Regions from separate parts of the Micromonospora sp. WMMD558 genome, predicted to be linked through region 1. Evidence: predicted binding sites of a transcription regulator. Region 1 holds the regulator's gene; each other region holds the start of a gene.

The links. Region 1 encodes HrcA, which represses chaperone genes, less so after heat shock. Its sites were predicted from a motif close to GGTTNGCACNCTCNNNNNGAGNGTGCNAACC; they were not measured.
Positions count from the first base shown of each region.
Region 2: groL (chaperonin GroEL) is a predicted target of HrcA. The motif match lies at 1,465-1,495, and genes of this name have one in related genera.
Region 3: groES (co-chaperone GroES) is a predicted target of HrcA. The motif match lies at 3,869-3,899, and genes of this name have one in related genera.

Region 1 covers NZ_CP186061.1:2,906,086-2,913,459, forward strand. The annotation lists gene ACN26Y_RS14145 (enoyl-CoA hydratase family protein) at 1-559, opposite strand, end outside; gene hemW (radical SAM family heme chaperone HemW) at 579-1,802, shown strand; gene ACN26Y_RS14155 (DUF4870 domain-containing protein) at 1,920-2,522, opposite strand; gene hrcA (heat-inducible transcriptional repressor HrcA) at 2,746-3,768, shown strand; gene dnaJ (molecular chaperone DnaJ) at 3,838-4,983, shown strand; gene ACN26Y_RS14170 (16S rRNA (uracil(1498)-N(3))-methyltransferase) at 5,028-5,762, shown strand; gene ACN26Y_RS14175 (SDR family NAD(P)-dependent oxidoreductase) at 5,986-6,747, opposite strand; gene ACN26Y_RS14180 (histidine triad nucleotide-binding protein) at 6,917-7,279, shown strand; gene ACN26Y_RS14185 (serine hydrolase domain-containing protein) at 7,303-7,374, shown strand, end outside.
Region 2 covers NZ_CP186061.1:2,046,809-2,054,182, forward strand. The annotation lists gene ACN26Y_RS10005 (cold-shock protein) at 1-101, shown strand, start outside; gene ACN26Y_RS10010 (hypothetical protein) at 539-1,417, shown strand; gene groL (chaperonin GroEL) at 1,694-3,316, shown strand; gene ACN26Y_RS10020 (hypothetical protein) at 3,374-3,574, opposite strand; gene ACN26Y_RS10025 (GNAT family N-acetyltransferase) at 3,660-4,589, opposite strand; gene ACN26Y_RS10030 (S8 family serine peptidase) at 4,672-7,140, opposite strand.
Region 3 covers NZ_CP186061.1:2,365,268-2,372,641, reverse strand. The annotation lists gene ACN26Y_RS11625 (molybdopterin-dependent oxidoreductase) at 1-1,574, opposite strand, end outside; gene groL (chaperonin GroEL) at 1,702-3,351, opposite strand; gene groES (co-chaperone GroES) at 3,422-3,736, opposite strand; partial or broken gene ACN26Y_RS11610 (Scr1 family TA system antitoxin-like transcriptional regulator) at 4,159-4,347, shown strand; gene ACN26Y_RS11605 (DUF397 domain-containing protein) at 4,338-4,529, shown strand; gene ACN26Y_RS11600 (THUMP-like domain-containing protein) at 4,767-5,999, shown strand; gene ybaK (Cys-tRNA(Pro) deacylase) at 6,129-6,608, shown strand; gene ACN26Y_RS11590 (sugar ABC transporter substrate-binding protein) at 6,843-7,374, shown strand, end outside.

The sequences.
Region 1 (7,374 bases):
GCTCCGCCGCCGGCACGGCGGCCGTCACCAGGCCGATCTCGGCGGCCCGCCGCCCGTCGAAGGTGTCCCCGGTGAGGTACAGCTCGGCCGCGGCGCGCGGGTGCAGCCGGGGCAGCACGGTCGCGGAGATCACCGCCGGGATCACCCCGATCCGGACCTCGGTGAACGCGAACGTCGCCTCCTGCGCGCACACCGCCAGGTCGGCCGCCGCGATCAACCCCAGGCCGCCGGCGCGGGCGGGCCCGGCGACCCGCGCCACCACCGGCTTCGGGCACTCCCAGACCGCCGCGAGCACGTCACCCAGCATCCCGGCCGGCACCGTCCCGCTGGCGTACGCGGCGGCGGTCTCCTTCAGGTCGGCGCCGGCGCAGAAGACCGGCCCGGTGTGGTCCAGCACGACCACGCGGACGGCGTCGTCCGCCACCGCGGCGGCGAGGCCGTCGAGCAGCTGGGTCATCAGCGACGTGGAGAGCGCGTTGCGGTTGTGCGGGCTGTCCAGGGTGAGGGTGGTCACCCCGCGGGCCGTGGCGACCCGCACGAGCGCGTCTGGAGAGGTCATGCCGGGCAGACTAGTGGCCATGCCCGGCGTCCTTCCAGAAGGTGAGACCGTCCCCGCCGACGGTTCGCTGCCCACCACCGCCCTGACCTCGGTCGGCGCGCGCGGTTTCGGCGTGTACGTGCACGTCCCCTTCTGCGCCAGCCGCTGCGGCTACTGCGACTTCAACACGTACACGGCCACGGAGCTCGGCGGCGGCGCCGGCCGCGAGGAGTACGCGGACACCGTGCTGGCCGAGCTGGCCCTCGCGGCCCGGGTGCTGCGCGACAACCCGCCGCCCCGGGTCGACACGGTCTTCGTCGGCGGCGGTACGCCGACCCTGCTCCCCGCCGACGACCTGGCCCGGATCCTCGACGGCGTCGACCGCACGTTCGGGCTGGCCGTCGACGCCGAGGTCACCACCGAGGCCAACCCCGAGTCGGTCACGCCGGAGTCGTTGGCGGCCCTGCGGGCGGCCGGCTACACCCGCATCTCGCTGGGCATGCAGTCCGCCTCGCCCGGGGTGCTGGCGATCCTGGACCGGCGGCACAGCGCCGGCCGGGCCGTAGCCGCCGCGCGGGAGGCCCGCGACGCCGGGTTCGAGCACGTCAACCTGGACCTGATCTACGGCACGCCGGGGGAGGGCGCGGAGGACTTCGCCGCCACGCTCGACCAGGTGGTCGCCGCCGGCGTGGACCACGTCAGCGCGTACGCCCTGATCGTCGAGGAGGGCACCCGGCTCGCCGCCCGGATGCGGCGCGGCGAGCTGGCGTACCCCTCCGACGACGTCGCCGCGGACCGCTACCTGGCCGCGGAGGCCGCCCTCGACGCCGCCGGTTTCTCCTGGTACGAGGTGTCCAACTGGGCGCGGACGCCGGCCGCCCGGTGCCGGCACAACCTGCTGTACTGGACCGGCGGGGACTGGTGGGGCCTCGGCCCGGGGGCGCACAGCCACGTCGGCGGCGTGCGCTGGTGGAACGTCAAGCACCCCACGGCGTACGCGAAGCGCCTCGCCGCGGGGGAGTCACCCGGCCTGGCGCGGGAGGTGCTGACCCGCGACGAGGCGCACATGGAGGACGTCATGCTGCGCCTGCGGCTCGCCTCCGGCCTGCCGCTGGACGTGCTGGACCCGGCCGGCCGCGCCGGCGCCGAGCGCGCGCGGGCGGCCGGCCTGCTGGCCGACGCCGACCACGCCGCCGGCCGGGCCGTGCTCACCCTGCGCGGCCGGCTGCTGGCCGACGCCGTCGTGCGCGACCTGCTTCCCTGACCGGCACGGACCGGCTCGGGGCCGGGCACGTCGGCCCCGAGTGGCGCCGACCGGCCGGGGCCGGGCACGTCGGCCCCGGGTGGCGCCGACCGGCCGGGGGGAGCGGCCGGTCGGTGCTCACTTGATGAAGCTCGCCGACATCGGGTAGCGGTACAGCGTGCCCTCGTTGGCCTTGACCCCGGCGATCGCGCCGAAGACGATGCCGATGATCGTCGCGGCCACGCCGACGAAGAAGCCGACGATGATGCAGGTGAAGATCCAGCCCACCAGCGCGATCACCGACCAGATGATCTGGAAGTTCAGCGCGGCGAGCGCGTGGGCCCGTACGGTCGGCGACTGGTTACCGCGGGCCATCAGGGCGACCAGCGGGGCCACCCAGCCGAAGACACCGCCACCGACGAGCATCCCGAGCGCGCCGCCGAAGTGCGCGATCAACGCCCAGGTCTTGTCCTCGTTGTTCGCGTAGCCGGCGGGGGCGCCGTAGGCGCCGCCGGTCGGGTAGCCCGGGCCAGGCGGTGGGTAGCCGCCGGGTGGGGGATAACCGCCGGGCGGAGGGTAGCCGCCCGACGGCGGAACGTCACCGGTGGGCGGCGGATAGCCGCCGGGCGGGGGATAGCCGCCCGGGCCCGGTGCCCCGGACAGTGGTGTGGTCGGCTCGTCGGAGCCGGGGACGGTCGGGTCCGGCTCTCCCGCTCCGGGAGGGCGAGGTGGTTCAGTCATGAGGATCACGGTAGGGGGAGCGCACAACGGGGCACCAGAGCAGAACCGTCCCCGATGTCCGGATGAACGGCCCTGGCGAATCCGCCGCCGTCCGGGACGCGTCATCCGCCGGCCGTTGATCATCGCGGCGCGGGCGGTGCCGACGTAGACTGGCACTCGCTACAGTCGAGTGCCAGGATGGCGCCGGGCAGCCGGCGGCCGACGCGCGACAGGAGGTGGGCACATGGGTCTCGACGACCGCAAGCTCGCGGTACTGCGCGCGATCGTCGAGGACTACGTCGCCACGCAGGAGCCGGTCGGCAGCAAGGCGCTGGTCGAGCGTCACCAGCTCGGGGTCTCCCCGGCGACCGTCCGCAACGACATGGCCGTCCTCGAGGAGGAGGGCTACATCCGGCAGCCGCACACCAGCGCCGGCCGCGTGCCCACCGACCGCGGCTACCGGCTCTTCGTGGACCGGCTGTCCCGGGTCAAGCCGCTCAGCCCCGCCGAGCGCCGGGCCATCGAGCGCTTCCTGCTCGGCGCGGTCGACCTGGACGACGTGGTGCACCGCACGGTACGGCTGCTGGCGCAGCTGACCCGGCAGGTCGCCGTCGTGCAGTACCCGAGCCTGGCCCGCTCCTCCGTGCGCCACCTGGAGCTGGTGCCCATCTCCACCACCCGGCTGATGCTCGTCATGATCGCCGACACCGGGCGGGTCGAGCAGCGCCTCGTCGAGATGCCGGGGCCGATCCCCGCCGACGACGTCACCGACCTGCGCCGGCTTGTCAACGAGAAGCTGGTCGGCACCCGGCTGTCCGAGACGCCGCCGCTGGTGCAGGCGCTGGTCGACGAGGCCTCGGCCGAGCTGCGCCCGGCCATGGCCACGCTCTCCACCGTGCTGCTGGAGACGCTGGTCGAGCGGCACGAGGAGCGCATCGCGCTGGCCGGCACCGCCAACCTCACCCGGGGCGGCCTGCTCGACTTCCAGGGGTCGCTGCGCCCCATCCTGGAAGCGCTGGAGGAGGAGGTCGTGCTCCTCAAGCTCATCGGGGAGGTCGAGCCGAGCACGATGCGGGTCCGCATCGGCGACGAGAACGAGATCGACAATCTCCGCTCGACGTCGGTGGTGAGCACCGGCTACGGCCCGGGGGCCACCATCGTCGGCGGCCTCGGCGTGTTGGGGCCGACCCGGATGGACTACCCCGGCACCATCGCCACGGTGCGGGCCGTGGCACGCTACGTGGGCGACCTGCTGGCCCAGAACTAGGCAGTACCGTCCGGCCGCTCCGGCCGGCGGCCGGCGCAACGCGAGACGAACATGAGGACACGGAACGCAGTGGCCAGGGACTACTACGGCATCCTCGGTGTGAGCCGGGACGCCTCCGACGACGAGATCAAGCGCGCGTACCGCAAGCTGGCGCGTCAGTACCACCCGGACGTCAATCCGGATCCGGAGGCGCAGGAGAAGTTCAAGGACATCAACGCCGCGTACGAGGTCCTCTCCGACGACCGGAAGCGGCAGATCGTCGACCTCGGCGGTGACCCGCTCGCACCCGGTGGCGGGGGTGCCGGCGGTCCGGGTGGCCCCGGCGGCACCGGCCCGTTCGTCGGCTTCCAGGACATCATGGACGCGTTCTTCGGGGGCGCCGCCGGTGGTGCCCGCGGCCCGCGCCCGCGTACCCGGCCCGGGGCTGACGCGATCCTGCGCCTCGAGCTGGACCTGCACGAGACGGCGTTCGGCGTCGAGGCCCCGATCACGGTCGACACCGCCGTGCTGTGCACCACCTGCGCCGGCGCCGGCACCGCCGCCGGCACCCACCTGGCCACCTGCGAGGCGTGCGGCGGCCGCGGCGAGGTGCAGTCGGTGCAGCGCACCTTCCTCGGCCAGGTGGTCTCCGCCCGGCCCTGCACCGTCTGCCAGGGCTACGGCACCACGATCCCGCACCCCTGCCCGACCTGCGCCGGTGACGGCCGGGTGCGCACCCGCCGCTCGCTCACCGTCAAGATCCCGGCGGGCGTCGAGGACGGCATGCGGATCCGGCTGGCGCAGCAGGGCGAGGTCGGCCCGGGCGGCGGCACGGCCGGCGACCTCTACGTGGAGATCCACGAGCGTCCCCACGACGTCTTCTCCCGCAAGGGCGACGACCTGCACTGCCGGGTCACCGTCCCGATGACGGCGGCCGCCCTGGGCACCCGGCTGACCATCAAGACACTCGACAGCGAGGAGCCGGTGGACGTCAAGCCCGGCACCCAGCCGGGCAGCACGCTGCGGCTACGCGCCCGCGGCGTACCGCACCTGCGCGGCACCGGTCGCGGTGACCTCTACGTCCACCTCGACGTGCGGACCCCGACCAAGCTCGACGCCGAGCAGGAGAAGATGCTGCGCGAGTTCGCCCGCACCCGGGGCGAGGAGGTCGCCGAGCTGACCAAGCAGGGTGGCTTCTTCTCCCGGATGCGGGACGCCTTCAACGGCCACGCCTGACCGTCCGCGGCCCGGCGACCGGCCGGGCCGCTAGCCTGGTGATCGTGTCCGCGCCGCTGTTCCTGGTCGACTCGCTGCCCACCGCCGACCGGATGACCCTGGACGGCCCCGAGGGGCGCCACGCCGCCACCGTGCAGCGGCTCCGGCCCGGCGAGCGACTGCTGCTCGCCGACGGGCGGGGCAGCACGGCCGCCGCGGTGGTCGGCGCCGTCGGCAAGGACACGCTCGACCTCGAGATCACCTCCCGGGGGTACGCGGACGCGCCGGTCCCCCGCCTGGTCGTGGTGCAGGGCATCGCCAAGGGGGACCGGGGCGAGCTGGCCGTGCAGGCGATGACCGAGGTCGGCGTGGACGAGATCGTGCCCTGGGCGGCCGAACGCTCGATCGTCCTCTGGCGCGGTGACCGGGGCGTACGGGCCCGGGAGAAGTGGGTGACGACCGCCCGGGAGGCGGCCAAGCAGGCCCGCCGGCCCTGGCTGCCGGTGGTGGCCGGATCGCCGGACGAGTCGACGACGCAGGTGGGCCGCCGGCTCGGCGGTGCCGCCGCCGCGTTCGTCCTCCATGAGGGAGCCGAGGAGCGGCTGACGACGGTCGCGTTGCCGGCGACCGGTGAGATCGTGCTGGTGGTCGGGCCGGAGGGGGGCATCGCCGACCGCGAGCTGGACGCCTTCGCGGAGGCCGGTGCCCGGCCGGTGCGGCTGGGCCCGTCGGTGCTGCGCACCTCGACGGCCGGGGTGGCGGCCCTGGCGGTGCTGTCCGCCCGCCTCGACCGCTGGTAGGCCACCGGCGACCGGATCCCCGCCCGCCACCGGGCCGGACGGCCCGGCCCCACCCTCCGCCGCGTTCCCTTTGCTCTGCTTCAACCGGCGCACAGGTTTCGCGGCGATTCCGCTGCGTCCGTTGAAGCAGAGCAAAGGGGCCACAGCGACCTGTGGTGGCCGGCCGTAGGCGCGCCCGGGCCGAGTCCCCAGGCGAAGAACGTCGACGCCGACGTCACCGGGCTCAGCTGCGCAGGTAGGAGGCGCCGTTGAGGTCGACGATGGTGCCGGAGGCCCACTCCGCCTCCGGGGACGCCAGCCAGTGGACCGCGGCGGCGATCTCCTCCGGCCGGGCCACCCGGTTGAACGGGGACTGCGCCCGGACCGCGTCGCCGCGCGGCGACTTGAGGTGTTCGTTGGTCATGTCGGTCTCGACGAAGCCGGGCGCGACGGTCGCCACCCCGATGCCGTACGGGGCGAGAGCCACCGCGAGGGACTGACCGAGCGCGTTCAGGCCCGCCTTGCTCGCCCCGTACGCGGGATTGCCCGGCTCGCCGCGGAAGGCGCCCCGGGAGGAGACGTTGACGATCCGACCGCCCCGCTCCCGCATGTGCTGGGCGGCGCACCAGCACGCGTTGGCCGCGCCGAACAGGTTGGTCTCGACCACCGCCCGCCAGCGCTGCCGCCACTGCTCGTAGGTGGTCTCGAACACCGGGTGGGGCGGGTCCGCCGGCCCGAACACACCGGCGTTGTTGACCAGTACGTCGAGTCCGCCGAGGCGTTCCGCGGCCTCGTCCACCATCACCCGGACGGCGTCCGGGTCGGCCAGGTCGGCGCGGACCACCACGTGGCCCGCGCCGGGCAGGTCGACGCGGAGCGCCTCCGCCAGGTCCGCCGAGTCCCGGTGGTGGATCGCCACCCGGTCCCCGCCGGCCGCGAACGCCCGCGCCACCGCCCGCCCGATGCCCCGCGAGGCTCCCGTCACCAGCACCGCCCGTGATGTCACGGCGGCCATCCTGCCGTAGCGCCGCGGCGCTGTTGACGCCGGACCCGGCCCGCCGCCACCAGCCCCGGCGCGGCCGGCCCCCGGTGACCGGCGGTGCGGCCTGGTGCGCCCGGGGTTGTTCGCCCGCTACGGGCGGCGTTCCACCCGTGCCCTTCCTTAGACTGCCCCGGTGAGCACACCTGACTGCCTGTTCTGCCGCATCGTCGCCGGCGAGATCCCGGCCACCGTCGTCCGGGAGACGCCCACCACGCTCGCCTTCCGCGACATCGGCCCGAAGGCGCCGGTGCACGTGCTGGTGGTCCCCAAGGAGCACTACGCGGACGTGGCCACCCTCGCCCAGGGCGACCCGGGGCTCGCCGGCGAGGTGCTCGCCACGGCCACCGCCGTCGCCGAGGACGAGGGGCTGCTCGGTGACGGCTTCCGGCTGATGTTCAACACCGGGGCGTACGGCGGCCAGGAGGTCTTCCACGTGCACGCGCACCTGCTCGGCGGCGCCCCGCTCGGGCCGATGCTGGCGCGGAACCTCGCGTGACGCCGACGGACCGCCTGGACCGCATGGTGCGGCAGATCCAGGCGCGGGCCCGGATACCGGCGGTCTCGGCGGCCCTGCACCGCGCCGACCGTCCG
Region 2 (7,374 bases), 860 kb from region 1:
TGGACGGCTACAAGGCGCTGGACGACGGCCAGCGGGTGGAGTTCGAGATCGCCCAGGGCCAGAAGGGGCCGCAGGCCGAGCGGGTGCGCGTCATCGCCTGAGCGGCCTCCGGCCCGACGGGGCGGACCGCCGGCCGTGATCCGCCGAGACCGCGGCCGGTCGGGGGGTACGGTGCCGGCAGCACACCAGGGAAGATCATGAACCGTTCCAGCGCTCGCTGAGGAGGGTTCATTTGTCCGACCAGCCACCCCCGACCGTGCCGTCGCCAGCGCCCGGCGATCCCGACCCTGCGTCCGGTGCCACATCGGTGCCGCCGGCCTCGGATCCGACGGTGCCATCCGCGCCACCATCCGATCCGTGGGCCCCGGCCGCGCCGCCAACGAACCCGTGGGGCCCGGCCGCGCCGCAACCGCAGTACGGGGACCCGGCCGCGTCGCCGCCGTACCCCGGCAGTCCGAAGGCGTCCCCGTACCCGTGGGGTCCCGCTGCCGGGCAGCCGTGGGGCCCGCCCGGCTATCCGGGTGCCCCGGCCTGGCCCGTGCCGCCGTACCCGGGTGGCGTCCTGCACGGGTACGACCCGGCCGATCCACTGGTAACCCCGCCCGGCGGAGGCCTGGAGGGGTGGTTCAACCGCTGCCTCGGGGCCGTCCGGCGCGGCTGGCGCCTCCTCCTGCCGATCGTGCTGCTGACCCAGGTGCTGCCGGCCGTGGTGATCGCGATCGTCACGTACGCGACCGACCCGAGTGCCGAGTGGGCGGCCGCCGGTACCGACGACCCGGCGGCGCTGCCCGACGGCTTCGGGGCGGACGTGGCCACCCTGTTCGCCGTCACCCTCGGGGCAGTGGTGGTCTTCGGCCTGGTGCAGAGCCTGGGTTGGGCGGCGGGCACCTGGGTGATCACCCGTCAAGCGGCCGGCGAGGGAGTCGGCCTCGCCGGTGCGCTCCGCTACGGCCTGCGTCGCGCCCTCGGCCTCTGGGGCTGGAGCCTGCTGATGGGGCTGCTCATCGGCATCGGCGTGTGCTTCTGTGTGCTGCCCGGTGTCTACCTCGCCTTCGCCCTGAGCCTGGCCGGGCCGGTGTACCTCTTCGAGCGTCAGGCGCCGATCGGCCGCTCGTTCCGGATGTTCCACGACCGCCTCGGGCTGGTGCTCGGCCGGGTGGTGCTGATCGCGGCCGTGGTGCTGATGGTGACGGTGGCGGCGGGCGTGATCGAGGCCGTGGCCGCGGCGCCGCTGGGCACCGCCCCGCTGGGGTCGCCGGGCACGGCGCTGGGCATCTTCGCCGTGGTGACTATCACCGCGCTGCTGTCCCTTCCGGCCCACCTCGCCCAGCAGGTCGGGCTCGTCGTGACGTACGCCGAGCAGCGTGCTCATGAGGCGCCGGTGAACGCCGGGCGCCTGGCCGCCGAACTCGGCTGATCGGGGCGGTCGTGCTTGCACTCGGCAAGGGAGAGTGCTAAACAGGTCATTGGCACTCGCAGACCGTGAGTGCCAATGGTCGGGGCGGTAGGGCCACGGCCGCACGCGGAGTCGCGAGGCACCGGGTGCGGCACATGGCCGGTCGTCGCGGGCTATCCGGCCCGGCCGGCGGACGTCGTCGTCGCCAGGTGGCGACGTCCCAAGGTGCGTACACCAGACGGCCCATCCGGGGCACACACTCGGGTGGCCCGTGAGTGTCCAGGAGGACAACGCCGTATGGCCAAGATGATCGCGTTCGACGAGGAAGCTCGCCGCGGCCTCGAGCGGGGCATGAACCAGCTCGCCGACGCCGTGAAGGTGACCCTCGGCCCCAAGGGCCGCAACGTCGTGCTCGAGAAGAAGTGGGGCGCTCCCACCATCACCAACGATGGTGTGAGCATCGCCAAGGAGATCGAGCTCGAGGACCCGTACGAGAAGATCGGCGCCGAGCTGGTCAAGGAGGTCGCGAAGAAGACCGACGACGTCGCCGGTGACGGCACGACGACGGCGACCGTCCTGGCCCAGGCCCTGGTCCGCGAGGGCCTGCGCAACGTGGCCGCCGGTGCCAACCCGATGGCCCTGAAGCGGGGCATCGAGGCCGCGGTCGCGAGCGTCTCGGAGGAGCTGCTGAAGCTCGCCAAGGACGTCGAGACCAAGGAGCAGATCGCCTCCACCGCCTCCATCTCCGCTGGTGACACCAGCGTCGGCGAGATCATCGCCGAGGCGATGGACAAGGTCGGCAAGGAAGGCGTCATCACCGTCGAGGAGAGCAACACCTTCGGCCTGGAGCTGGAGCTCACCGAGGGTATGCGCTTCGACAAGGGCTACGTGTCGGCCTACTTCATGACCGACCCGGAGCGGATGGAGGCCGTCTTCGACGACCCCTACATCCTGATCGTCAACAGCAAGATCTCCTCGGTGAAGGACCTGCTCCCGATCCTGGAGAAGGTCATGCAGTCGGGCAAGCCGCTGCTGATCATCGCCGAGGACATCGAGGGCGAGGCCCTGGCGACCCTGGTCGTCAACAAGGTCCGCGGCACCTTCAAGTCGGTCGCCGTCAAGGCGCCGGGCTTCGGTGACCGCCGCAAGGCCATGCTCGCCGACATCGCCATCCTCACCGGTGGCCAGGTCATCAGCGAGGAGGTCGGCCTCAAGCTCGACGCCGTCGGCCTCGACATGCTGGGCCGCGCCCGTAAGGTCGTGGTGACCAAGGACGAGACCACCATCGTCGACGGTGCCGGCGACGCCGAGCAGATCCAGGGCCGGGTCAACCAGATCCGGGCCGAGATCGAGAAGAGCGACTCCGACTACGACCGCGAGAAGCTGCAGGAGCGCCTGGCCAAGCTGGCCGGCGGTGTCGCGGTGATCAAGGTCGGCGCGGCCACCGAGGTCGAGCTGAAGGAGCGCAAGCACCGCATCGAGGACGCCGTCCGCAACGCGAAGGCCGCCGTCGAGGAGGGCATCGTCCCGGGTGGTGGCGTCGCGCTGGTGCAGGCCGGCAAGACCGCCTTCGACAAGCTGGACCTGACCGGTGACGAGGCGACCGGCGCCCAGATCGTCAAGATCGCGCTGGACGCCCCGCTGCGGCAGATCGCCGTCAACGCCGGCCTCGAGGGTGGCGTCGTCGTCGAGCACGTCCGCAACATCGAGGCGGGCCACGGCCTCAACGCCGCGACCGGCGAGTACGTGGACCTGCTGGCCGCGGGCATCATCGACCCGGCCAAGGTCACCCGGTCGGCGCTGCAGAACGCGTCGTCGATCGCGGCGCTCTTCCTCACCACCGAGGCCGTCGTGGCGGACAAGCCGGAGAAGACCCCGGCTGCCCCGGCCGGCCCGGGCGGCGGGGACATGGACTTCTGAGTCCAGGCTCCACGAGACCGGGAGGGGCGGGCCGCGTCAGCGGTCCGCCCCTCTTCGTCATGTCGGCAACGGCCGTTGGTTGCGCCGCTTCTGCGCCCGGTCGTACGGCTGTGGCACCTGGACCGGCTCGTCCACCACCGTCGCCGGCTCGTCCGCCGGGGAGTCGTCGATGCCCTCCATCTCCGCCCGCTGTTCCGCGTCGCCGTAGTCGAGGCGGTCGAAGGGCAGTGGGCCGGGGCGTTCGTCGTCCGTGGTCATGGCGCCTCCTCTACCGAAACGGTAGGGGGCATCGATGGGCGACGGGGGCGAATGACGCTATCAGGTGATCTATCCTATTCGCCCGTTATCGATCCGCGAGTGTCCTCCGGTACAGGAAGAAGACCCGCTCGATCCGGGCACCCGCGCTGCCCGAGTAGAACCGGACCGGCCCCACCCAGCCGATCTGCGCCGCCGTGAACCCCGCCGCCCGCTGGTCGGCCAGGCAGCGGCGCAGCAGCACCCCGCCGATGCCGGTCCCCTCGGCCGCCGGCGCCGTGCCCATCGGCCCGAACCAGCTCGGCCGGGACGACCCCCACGCGGCGAAGCCGAGCACCTCGCCGTCGCGCTCCGCCAGGTGACAGCCCGCCAGCGACCGGCCGACCGAGCCGGCCAGCTCCGCGTCCCAGGTGCCGCCGAACACCGACCGGGCGAAGGCCGCCAGCGCCGGCAGGTCCGCCGGCTCCGCGCGCCGCACGGTGACGCCCTGGCCGGCCAGCCGCTCCTCCGCCGGCACCGTCGTGCGCAGGGCGGGGCTGCCGTCGTACGACAGGTCGGCGGTCATGTTCCAGGCCGTGCGATCCTGGGTGTAGCCGAGCGCCTGGGCCGCGCAGACCGCCGGTGTGTAGCGCACGTCGATGCCCGGCCATGCGTAGTACGGCGGGTTGCCGGCCAGCAGCACCTCCACCGCGCCGAGCCCGGCGAGCTTCTCCTCGGCGTACGACAGCAGCGCCCGCCCGACGCCGCGCCGCCGGTGCCCGGGGTCCACCGCCACCAGGTCGACGTGTCCCTGCGTGCCGTCCCGTCCGGAGAGCGAGCCGATGAGCGCGCCGGTCAGGCGGCCGTCCCGGTACGCGCCGAGCGCGACCACCGGCCGGTCGGCGGTGGCCCGGGGCCAGAGTACGTCCACGATGGCCGGTGCCTCGGCGGCGTCCTCCGGCAGGTCCAGCGACCGGCCGCACAACTCCACCACGGCGGCCCGCCGGTCCGGGCCCAACTCGACGATGTCGACCTCCATGGACGCCGACCCTAGGTCACCCGAGCGCTTCTGTTAAGAAGGGGCCCTTTTACTACGCGAGGCGTTAGGAAGGGGCCCTTCCTTACCGCTGGGCGGCGCGGACGGCGGCGTACGCGTCGACGAGGCCGGCGCCGGTCACGTTCCGCTGGTCGCCGCACGTGTCGTTGCCGGGCACGGCCGGAGCCGCGGTCTCGGTCAGGATCCGCCGGGTCCGGGGGAGGTCACCGACCAGCGCCGGGTTCGCCGACCACATCAGCGCCGCCACACCCGCCACCTGCGGGGTCGCCATGGACGTGCCGCTCAGTTCGGCGTACCCGCCACCGGGCATCGCCGAGAGCACCTTGTCGCCGGGCGCCACCAGGTCGGGCTTGGCCGCTCCGCCGGGAGCCGGGCCGCGCGAGGAGAACTGCGCCACCCGCCGTTGCCGGTCGACCGCACCGACGGTCAGCACGTCGTCGTACGGGGCCGGCGGGTCGTCGACCGAGCGGCAGTGCGGCCCGGTGTTGCCGGCGGCGGCGACCGTCAGGATGCCGGCGGCGTCCAGAGCGGCGGTGGCCGGCCGCAGCGCACGCGGGTCGCAGCCCTCGATCGCCGGGCAGCCCCACGAGTTGGTCAGGATGTCGGGAGCGCGGTCCGGGCGGCCGTCGGTGAACGGGTCCCCGCCGGCCGGGAAGGGCGCCAGCATGAACTGGAGGCAGCCCAGGTAGTAGGCGGGGTTGCCGAGGTTGCGGTCCAGGTTGACGCAGCCGGTCCAGGAGGCGCCGGGAGCCACTCCGACGCCGTTGCGGCCGACGGCGCTGCCCAGCGTGTGGGTCCCGTGCCCGCCCTGGTCGGTCGGGGTGGCGGTGGCGTCCCAGGGGTCGTACCAGGAATCGCCGCCGCCCCGGAAGCCGCCGGCGAGCGCCGGGTGCGCGCCGTCCACCCCGGAGTCGGAGCTGCCCACCGTCACGCCCGCACCGGTGACGCCCAGCTCGGACCAGACCCGGTCGGCGCCGATCAGCCGGACGTTCCAGGTGGGACCGCCGGGTGCGGGGGCGCCGCCGCGGGCGGGGGCGGCCGGCGCGGGCAGCGGACGGATCCGCTGGCTGACCAGGACCCGGTCCACCTCGGAGCGGCTGGCGAGCCAGGCCCGCACCGCCGGCCCCCCGTCGACCTCGATCGCGTTGACCAGGTAGTACGGGGTGTGGTCCAGCCGGACGCGGCGCAGGTCGCGGCGCAGGTCGGCCTGCGTACGCTCGGCCGTCTCGACGAGCCGCCGGTAGACCTCCCGGGCCCGGGCGTCGCGGCCGGCGCGGCCGGTCGTGGTCGGTACGTCGCTCAGGTCGGCCTGCTCCCGCAGCACCACGAAGAGCCGCTCGCCGTGCAGGCCGGGCTGTCCCGGCCCCACGGCCACGAGCCCCGTCGTGAGCAGCAGGACGGCGGCGGCCACCGCGGCCACGGCCCGCCGGGGCGTGGCGGCGTGCCGCCGGGCGAGCAGCACGCCGTACCCGACGGCGAGCAGGACCGCGACGGCGAGCCCGGCGCCGGCGGCGACCGACACCCAGAACGGCACGTCGCGGGTGGCCGCCAGGACGACGCTGATCTCCTCGTCGTCGGTCCAGGCGAGTGGGCCGAACACGGCGAGCCCGACCAGCCAGGCGGTCGCGGCCCCGCCGCCGGCCGCCGTGCGCCGCCCCGCCGCGGCCAGGGCCGCCAGCGCGAATCCGGCCGGGGGGAGGGTCAGCAGGAGCGGCAGTTGCGCGCCGGACTGCCCGACGCCCGCGCCGAGCGGCAGCAGTGCGACGCCGGCGACCAGGCCGCCGACCAGGACCAGGCGGGCCGGTCGCGGCGGCGTGCCGACGGCGAACCGGGACCAGAAGGCGTCGCCGAGCAACGCGGCGGCCAGTACGCCGACCGCCGCGGCGGCGAGCCCGGCGAGCAGCGTCTCCAGCAGCCCGCCGAGCGCACCGATCCACACCCAGGGCAGCAGCAGCGCGAGGCCGCCCGCGAACCCGAGCAGCGTCACCGGAGCGGGACGCGACACCCTTCCCTGGGCCCAGGGCCGGTGCTCGTCCGCCCCGCCGTCGCTGCCGGCCGCCGGCTCCGGTGCCGGCGGGGGTCCGTCCGGGGCGTTCGGCGCGGTCGGGGGTCCGGTCGCGACGCCCGGTGCGGCCGGCCGGCCCGGGGCAGCCGCGGTGGGTCCGCCCGGCGGCGCGGCGACGGGGGTGACCGCCGCCCGCCGGCGCAGCCGCCGCACGACGAGTGCGGCCAGCGCGGCGGTGGCGGCCAGTGCGGCCAGGTACGCCTCGTGGTGCACCGGCGGTAGCGCCCGGAGCAGGACGAACGCGCCGAACGCGAGCAGCCCGCCCAGCCAGACGCGACCGGTGGTGCGGACGGCGGCGGAGCGGGGCGCCAGGGCCAGGGCCAGGGCGGGTGTACCGGCCAGGAGCACGACGGCGACGGCCACCACGGGCCAGAGCCAGACCGCCCGGTCCAGCCCGGAGGCCAGCAGGATCTGGTCGGCCAGCCAGCCACCGAACTGGGACAGCACGACGAGCCCGACGATCCACAGCCCGGTGGCCACGGCGGCCACCACCGCCCAGGGGCTTCCCGGCTCTGCGCCGTGCGGAGTCGGGGCGAGATGTCCCGGGCGTTCAGGCTGCACGGGCAAACAGTACGTCGCCGTCACAAAGTCGGCAGGAGTGGCGGCCCGATCCGTGCCCGGGACGGGATCGTGGAAAGGAACGGCCCCGCGACGGGCCGAAAAACTTGCAAGATCCCGAAGCGTCTCCGGGCGGGCGTCGTG
Region 3 (7,374 bases), 540 kb from region 1:
CCGTCGGGCGCCAACGCCGAACGCCGGCCGGTCTGCGTCTCGCCGGTCGAGTCCGTGGCCCGCACCTCCAGCTTGTGCTCGCCCGGCGTCGCGTCCCACCGCCACGACCACTGCACCCAGGTGTCCACCGAGACCGTCGCGGCGAGGTCCGCCTCCCGCCACGGACCCTCGTCCACCCGGACCTCGACCCGGCGGATGCCGCGATGCTGCGCCCAGGCCACCCCGGCGACGGTCACCGGGCCGGCGGTCAGCCGGTTACGCGGGCGCGGCGTGTCGATCCGCGACTGGGTCTTGATCGGCCCCTGGGCCGACCAGCCACGCGGCACCCAGTACGCGTCGAAGTCCGCGAAGCTGGTCAGCTCCAGCTCGGTGACCCACTTGCACGCAGACACGTACCCGTAGAGACCGGGCACCACCACGCGGGCCGGGAAGCCGTGCTCGACCGGCAGCGGCTCGCCGTTCATGCCGACCGCCAGCAGGGCGTCCCGCCCGTCCCGCAGCACCGCCGTGGGGGTGCCGCACGTCCAGCCGTCGACCGACCGCCCGACCACCTGGTCGGCGCCCTCCTCCGGGTCCGCCTCGTCCAGCAGTTCCTTCAGCGGCACACCCAGCCAGCGGGCGTTGCCGACCAGGTCGCCGCCGACCTCGTTCGAGACGCAGGCGAGGGTCACGTAGCGCTCGACCATCGGCCGGGCCAGCAGGTCGTCGAAGGTGAGCGTGATCGGGTTGCGTACCCGGCCGTGGATGCGCAGCCGCCAGGTGGCCGGGTCCACCTGAGGCACCACCAGGGCGGTGTCGATCCGGTAGAAGCCGGTGTTCGGGGTGACGTACGACGCGAGCTGCGGCACCGCCAGGTCGGCGCCGGCCGGCACGGCGGGCGCGGGCGAGACGGGCGGCGGCAGCGTCACCGCGCTCCGGGCCGCCGAGACGCCCTGGCGGCCCGCCAGCCACCGGCCGCCGAGTCCGGCCACCCCGGCCGCCCCGAGCAGCAGCCCGGTGGCGGCGAGAAAGCGCCGCCGCGACTCCAGGTCCGGCGTCGCGGGCTCCGCCGCGACCCCCCGCCCGGCCGCGACCACCGAGCCAGCGGCCGGTGACGGGGGCTCGGCCGGCGGCACGGGTGGAGACCAGGGCCAGGGGTCCAGCTCCAGCGGGCCGGCGATGAACGCCCACAGCACCACCGCGCCGAGGACGCCCCCGACCAGCGCCGGCAGGGCGTCGGCGCCGTCCGCGCCGGCCCGGGTCAGGGCCGCCCCGACCCCCAGGGCGGTGAACGCCGCGACGCCGGTGAGGCCGTACGCCAGCCGGCGCCGGGACAGCACGCCCAGCAGGGCGGCGAAGCCCGCCAGCAGCAGGGCCGTCCCGATCAGCAGCGCGATCTTGTCGTACGTGCCGAACAGCGCGATGCCGACCTGCTTCAGCGGCTCGGGCACGGTGTCGACGACCAGGCCCCCGACGGCGACCAGCGGCGCGGAGCGCGGGCCGGTCAGCACCGCCACGAGCTCCGCCGACCCGAGCGCCACCGCGGCGGCGGTCACCCCGGCCAGGGCGGCGTGGTACCTCGTCGTCGTGGTCACGCCGCCCAGTGTTTCCGATCGGAGCGGCGGCCCGGTAGTGACGTCAGCGTTCCGTAAGCACACCCGGAAACGCGTCGGGGCGCACCACCGGCGTGGCGGTGCGCCCCGAACGGGGTTGCGACGTGGGTCAGAAACCCGGGCCGTGCTGGTGGCTGTGGCCGTGGCCGTGCGAGTGGCCGTGGCCGCCCGCGGCCGGCTCCGGCTCCTTCGGCTTCTCCACCACGAGGCTCTCCGTGGTGAGCAGCAGACCGGCGATGGACGCGGCGTTGGCGACCGCGTTGCGGGTCACCTTCACCGGGTCGAGGATGCCGGCCTTGGTCAGGTCGACGTACTCGCCGGTGGCGGCGTTGAGCCCGTGGCCCCACTCCTTGCCGGCGACCTTCTGCACCACCACGTAGCCGTCGTGGCCGGCGTTCTGGGCGATCCAGCGCAGCGGCTCGACCAGCGCCTTGCGGACGATCGAGACACCCACCTTCTCGTCACCGGTGAAGCCGAGGTCGTCGTCGAGCACCGGCAGGATCTGGGCCAGGGCGGCACCGCCGCCGGGCACCGTACCCTCCTCCACCGCGGCCTTGGTCGCGGCGATGGCGTCCTCGATGCGGTGCTTGCGCTCCTTCATCTCGACCTCGGTGGCCGCGCCGACCTTGACCACCGCGATGCCGCCGGAGAGCTTGGCCAGCCGCTCGGCGAGCTTCTCCCGGTCCCACTCGGAGTCCGAGGCCTCGATCTCCTTGCGGATCTGGGCGACCCGGTCGGCGACCTCGGAGGCCTGGCCACCACCGTCGACGATCGTGGTGTTCTCCTTGTCGACCACCACGCGCCGGGCGGTGCCGAGCACCTCGAGGCCGACCTGGTCGAGCTTGTAGCCCAGCTCGGGAGCGACCAGCTCGGCGCCGGTGAGGATCGCGATGTCCTGGAGCATCGCCTTGCGGCGGTCACCGAAGCCGGGGGCCTTCACCGCGCAGACCTTGAGGGTCTTGCGGATCGCGTTGACCACCAGGGTGGACAGCGCCTGGCCCTCGACGTCCTCAGCGATGATGAGCAGCGGCTTGTTGTTCTGGAGGACCTTCTCCAGCAGCGGCAGCAGCTCCTCGATCGCCGAGATCTTCTGCGTGGTGATCAGGATGTACGGGTCCTCCAGGACCGACTCCTGCGCCTCCACGTCGGTGACGAAGTTCGGCGAGACGAAGCCCTTGTCGAACTGGAGACCCTCGGTCACGTCCAGCTCGGTGGCGAGGGTGGAGCCCTCCTCGACGGTGATGACACCGTCGCGGCCGACCTTCTCCATCGCCTCGGCGATCAGCTCACCGATCGTCGCGTCCTGCGCGGAGATCGTCGCGACGTGCGCGATCGCCTCCTTGTCGGCCACCTCGACGGCCTTGCCGAGCAGCGCCTCGGAGACCTTCGCGGCCGCCGCGTCGACGCCCCGCTTGAGGCCGGTCGGGTTGGCGCCGGCCGCGACGTTGCGCAGGCCCTCGCGGACCATCGCCTGGGCCAGCACGGTCGCGGTGGTGGTGCCGTCGCCGGCGACGTCGTTGGTCTTGGTCGCCACCTCCTTGACCAGCTGCGCGCCGAGGTTCTCGTACGGGTTGGTGAGCTCGATCTCCTTGGCGATCGTGACGCCGTCGTTGGTGATCGTGGGCGCACCAAACTTCTTGTCCAGGACGACGTTGCGCCCGCGGGGGCCGAGGGTCACCTTGACCGCGTCCGCGAGGGCGTTGACACCGTGCTCCAGCAGGTGCCGCGCGTCGTCCGAGAAGCTCAGGATCTTCGCCATGAATGTCCCTTCGAAGCGTCGTTGCCCCGGCCCGGCGAGCCGGACCGGGGCAACGACACTGCTCGGTTGCCTACTTCTCGATGACCGCGAGGACGTCGCGGGCGGAGAGCACCAGGTACTCCTCGCCGGCGTACTTGACCTCGGTGCCGCCGTACTTCGAGTAGAGAACGGTGTCGCCGACCTTGACGTCGAGCGGCACGCGGTTGCCCTTGTCGTCGATCCGGCCCGGGCCGACAGCGAGGACGGTGCCCTCCTGCGGCTTCTCCTTGGCGGTGTCGGGGATCACGATGCCCGACGCCGTGGTGGTCTCAGCCTCGTTCGCCTGGACCACGATCCGGTCCTCGAGCGGCTTGATCGCAACCTTGGTCGCGGTAGTCACGGGCATACCCTCCTGGGGTACTGGTTTCGTTACCGGCCGGCAAGCCGACCAGCGCAATCTGCCACATGCCACCGGGCGGGGCCGTCGTCGCGGGTGCCGGTCCGCCTGGCGTTCACCTCCCGGGCACCCGGCCCGGGGGGTTGGCACCCTCAGGGTGAGAGTGCTAATCGCAGGTTATTCCTCGGCTAGCACTCCGTCAAGGAGAGTGCCAACGGGACACCCGACGCGTCGCCACAGCTTCGCCACTCTTCACCGCAACACGCCGGCTTTCGCTTCCCCGGCGGGCGAGCGCGCTCGTACGTTCCGGCAACGGTCGGGACACGGAGGGTGGCGAATGATCGAGGTACCGACACTGGGCTTCCTGCGCGACCAGTTGCGCCGGGCCCGCCAGGCGCGCGGCCTCAGCCAGGATGAGCTGGGCAGGCTGATTCATCCTGGCCCGGCTCGCCGACGGCACCGAGCTGGCACATCTGGACAACCAGCTCCGGGGCCAGACGGTGGACGGCCCGAACGACCTTGCCACCTTGGGACGGCGTTGGGAGACTGTGGCCGGTGAGGCGCTGCCGCGCCGGCAGTCCGCCCGCCTGATCGAGGAAGTGGCGACGTCATGGACCTGACCCGCGCCGCCTGGCGCACGTCCACCCGTAGCAACAACAACGGCGGCGCCTGCGTCGAGGTCGCCGACAACCTGCCCGGCGTGATCGCGGTGCGGGACAGCAAGGACCCGGCCGGCCCGGTGCTCGCCTTCACCCCGGCGAGCTGGCGGGCCTTCGTCGCCGCCTGCCCGACACCTCGCTGACACCGCACGCGCCTCCCCCACGCCGGCCCGGTGTCGCCTCCGGGTCTGCCCGGCCACGCCGAGTCACCCCTCTGCGCCGTCCTTGGCATGATCCACTCGGGTTCCTGCATATCGCGGTGTCCGAGTGAGCGGGACACCCCGATGTCACGGAAGTCGAGTCGATCATGCGAGGGCCGGCCGTTCGGCCCCGGGCTCCCCCGGCCCGGCCGGTTCGGGACCGGCCGGAAGAATGGCCGGGTGGACCTGGAACAGCTGGCGGAGCTGCGTACGCCCGAGGGGTCGGCCGCGCTCGCGGCGGCGGCCAAGGTGGCCGGCGGCGACCCGCTGGCCGCGGCGGCGGCGCTCCGCTCGGCCGGGGTGCCCGCCGCGCTCGCCGCGGCGGCGCTCACGCAGGCCGAACTGCGCCGCCGGGCGGTCGGCAAGTTCGGTGCGGCGGCCACCGGCATGTTCTTCACCCGCGCCGGACTGGAGCAGGCCACCCGGGGCGTGGTGGCACGCCGTCGCGCCGACCGGCTCCGCGCCGCCGGCGTGACCACCCTGGCGGACCTCGGCTGCGGCCTCGGCGCCGACGCGCTCGCCGCCGCCCGTGCCGGCATCCGGGTGTACGGAGTGGAGGCCGACCCGCTCACCGCCGCGATGGCCGCCGCGAACGCCGAGGCGACCGGGCTGGCCGAACGGTTCACCGTGGAGTGCGGCGACGCCACCGGGTTCGACGTGAACCGGGTCGACGGGGTCTTCTGCGACCCCGCCCGCCGGAGGTCCGGCCGGCGGATCTTCGACCCGAACGCGTACTCGCCGCCGTGGGACTTCGTGGTCGGGCTGGCCGAGCGGGTACCGCGCACGGTGGTGAAGGTGGCGCCCGGCCTCGACCACGCGCTGATCCCGCCCGGCGCGGAGGCGGAGTGGGTGAGCGTCGACGGCGACCTGGTCGAGGCCGCCCTCTGGTGCGGCGACCTGGCGACCGTCCCCCGCCGCGCGACCGTGTTGAAGGAAGGGCCCCCTTTTAACGCCTCCGGTAGAGAAGGGTCCCCTTCTCACCACGCGACCGTCCACGAGCTGACCGGTTCCGGCACGGTCGAGGCGCCGGTCGGTCCCGTGCGACGGTACGTGTACGACCCGGACCCGGCGGTGGTCCGCGCGCACCTCGTCGCCGAACTGGCCGGCGAACTGGGCGCCACGCTGGCCGATCCGGCGATCGCCTACCTGTACGCCGACACCCCCGCGCCGACACCGTTCGCCCGCGGTCTGGAGATCACCGACGTGCTGCCGTTCTCGCTGAAGCGGCTGCGGGCGCTGCTGCGGGAACGCCAGGTCGGCCGGGTCGAGATCCTGAAGCGCGGCTCGGCGCTCGAACCAGAGAAGCTCCGCCGCGACCTGAAACTCACCGGCAACCAACCAGCCAGCCTCATCCTGACCCGGGTGGCCGGCGCCCCGACGGTCCTGATCGCCCGCCCGCTCCCACCCGGCTGATCCAACCCCGTTGATCATGAGGTTAGCGGCGACGGCAACGGCGTGTCGCACCGCTAACCTCATGATCAACGCGGGCTTCCGGCGGGGATACCGGGTGGAACGGGTGGGGCGGGCATTAGGTTGGCGGGCGTGGCGGGACAGGGGACTCCGGCAACGGCCTTGCTGGCGAAGCGGAAGGTCGCGCACCGCACCCATCCGTACGACGTGTCGCCGGAGGCGCCGAACTACGGGGCGCTGGTGGCGGCGGCGCTCGGCGTGCCCGCGGAGCGCGTCTTCAAGTCCCTGGTGACCGAGGTCGACGGTACGCTCACCGTCGCGGTCGTCCCGGTGACCGGCGAGCTGGACCTGAAGGCCCTCGCCGCGGCGGTGGGCGGCAAGCGGGCCGCGATGGCCGACCGCGCGGTGGCCGAGCGCGCCACCGGGTACGTACGGGGTGGGATCAGCCCGCTCGGCCAGCGCAAGCGCCTGCCCGCCGTGCTCGACGAGAGCGCCCTGCGGCACGACACCGTGTACGTCTCGGCCGGCCGCCGGGGCCTCCAGCTGGAACTGGCCCCGCAGGACCTGGTCGCCCTCACCGACGCCACGACCGCCCGGATCGCCTCCGCCTGACCCCGGCGCCCGCGCACTTCCCCGGCTGCTCCGGTCCGCCCGTTTCACCCGACCTTGCCCCGGCGGAGAGCGCTCGCCGCTTGGGTAAAGCCCGGGAGTCGCTGACGTTGCCGAATTGTTACTGCCCACAACAAACTCATGACCTCGGCACTCTTGTGCCGGCGGTGGAGCGCGGAATACGTTGCCGGGCACAACAAAACAACACCATCCCCCACCTCCGAAAGGACCCTGCACATGCGCAAGGGCTTCCTCGCCGTCGCCGCCGCGGGCCTCCTGGCCACCGGCAGCATGGCGGCCTGTGGTGACAACTCTGACGGCGGCGACCAGGCCGGCGGCCAGAAGACCCCGAAGATCGGCGTGATCCTTCCGGACAGCAAGTCCTCCGCCCGCTGGGAGGGCGCGGACCGCAAGTTCCTGGAGGAGGCCTTCAAGGCCGCCGGCGTCCAGTACGACATCCAGAACGCCCAGGGCGACAAGTCCCAGTTCTCCACCATCGCCGACCAGATGATCACCAGCGGTGCGACCGCCCTGATGATCGTCAACCTGGACTCCGGCACCGGCAAGGCCGTGCTGGAGAAGGCAAAGTCCCAGGGTGTCGCCACCATCGACTACGACCGGCTGACCCTCGGCGGCTCGGCCGAGTACTACGTCAGCTTCGACAACGAGGCCGTCGGCAAGCTGCAGGGTGAGGGCCTGGCCAAGTGCCTCACCGACGCGGGCAAGCAGAAGCCGGTCGTGGCCTACCTGAACGGCTCCCCCACCGACA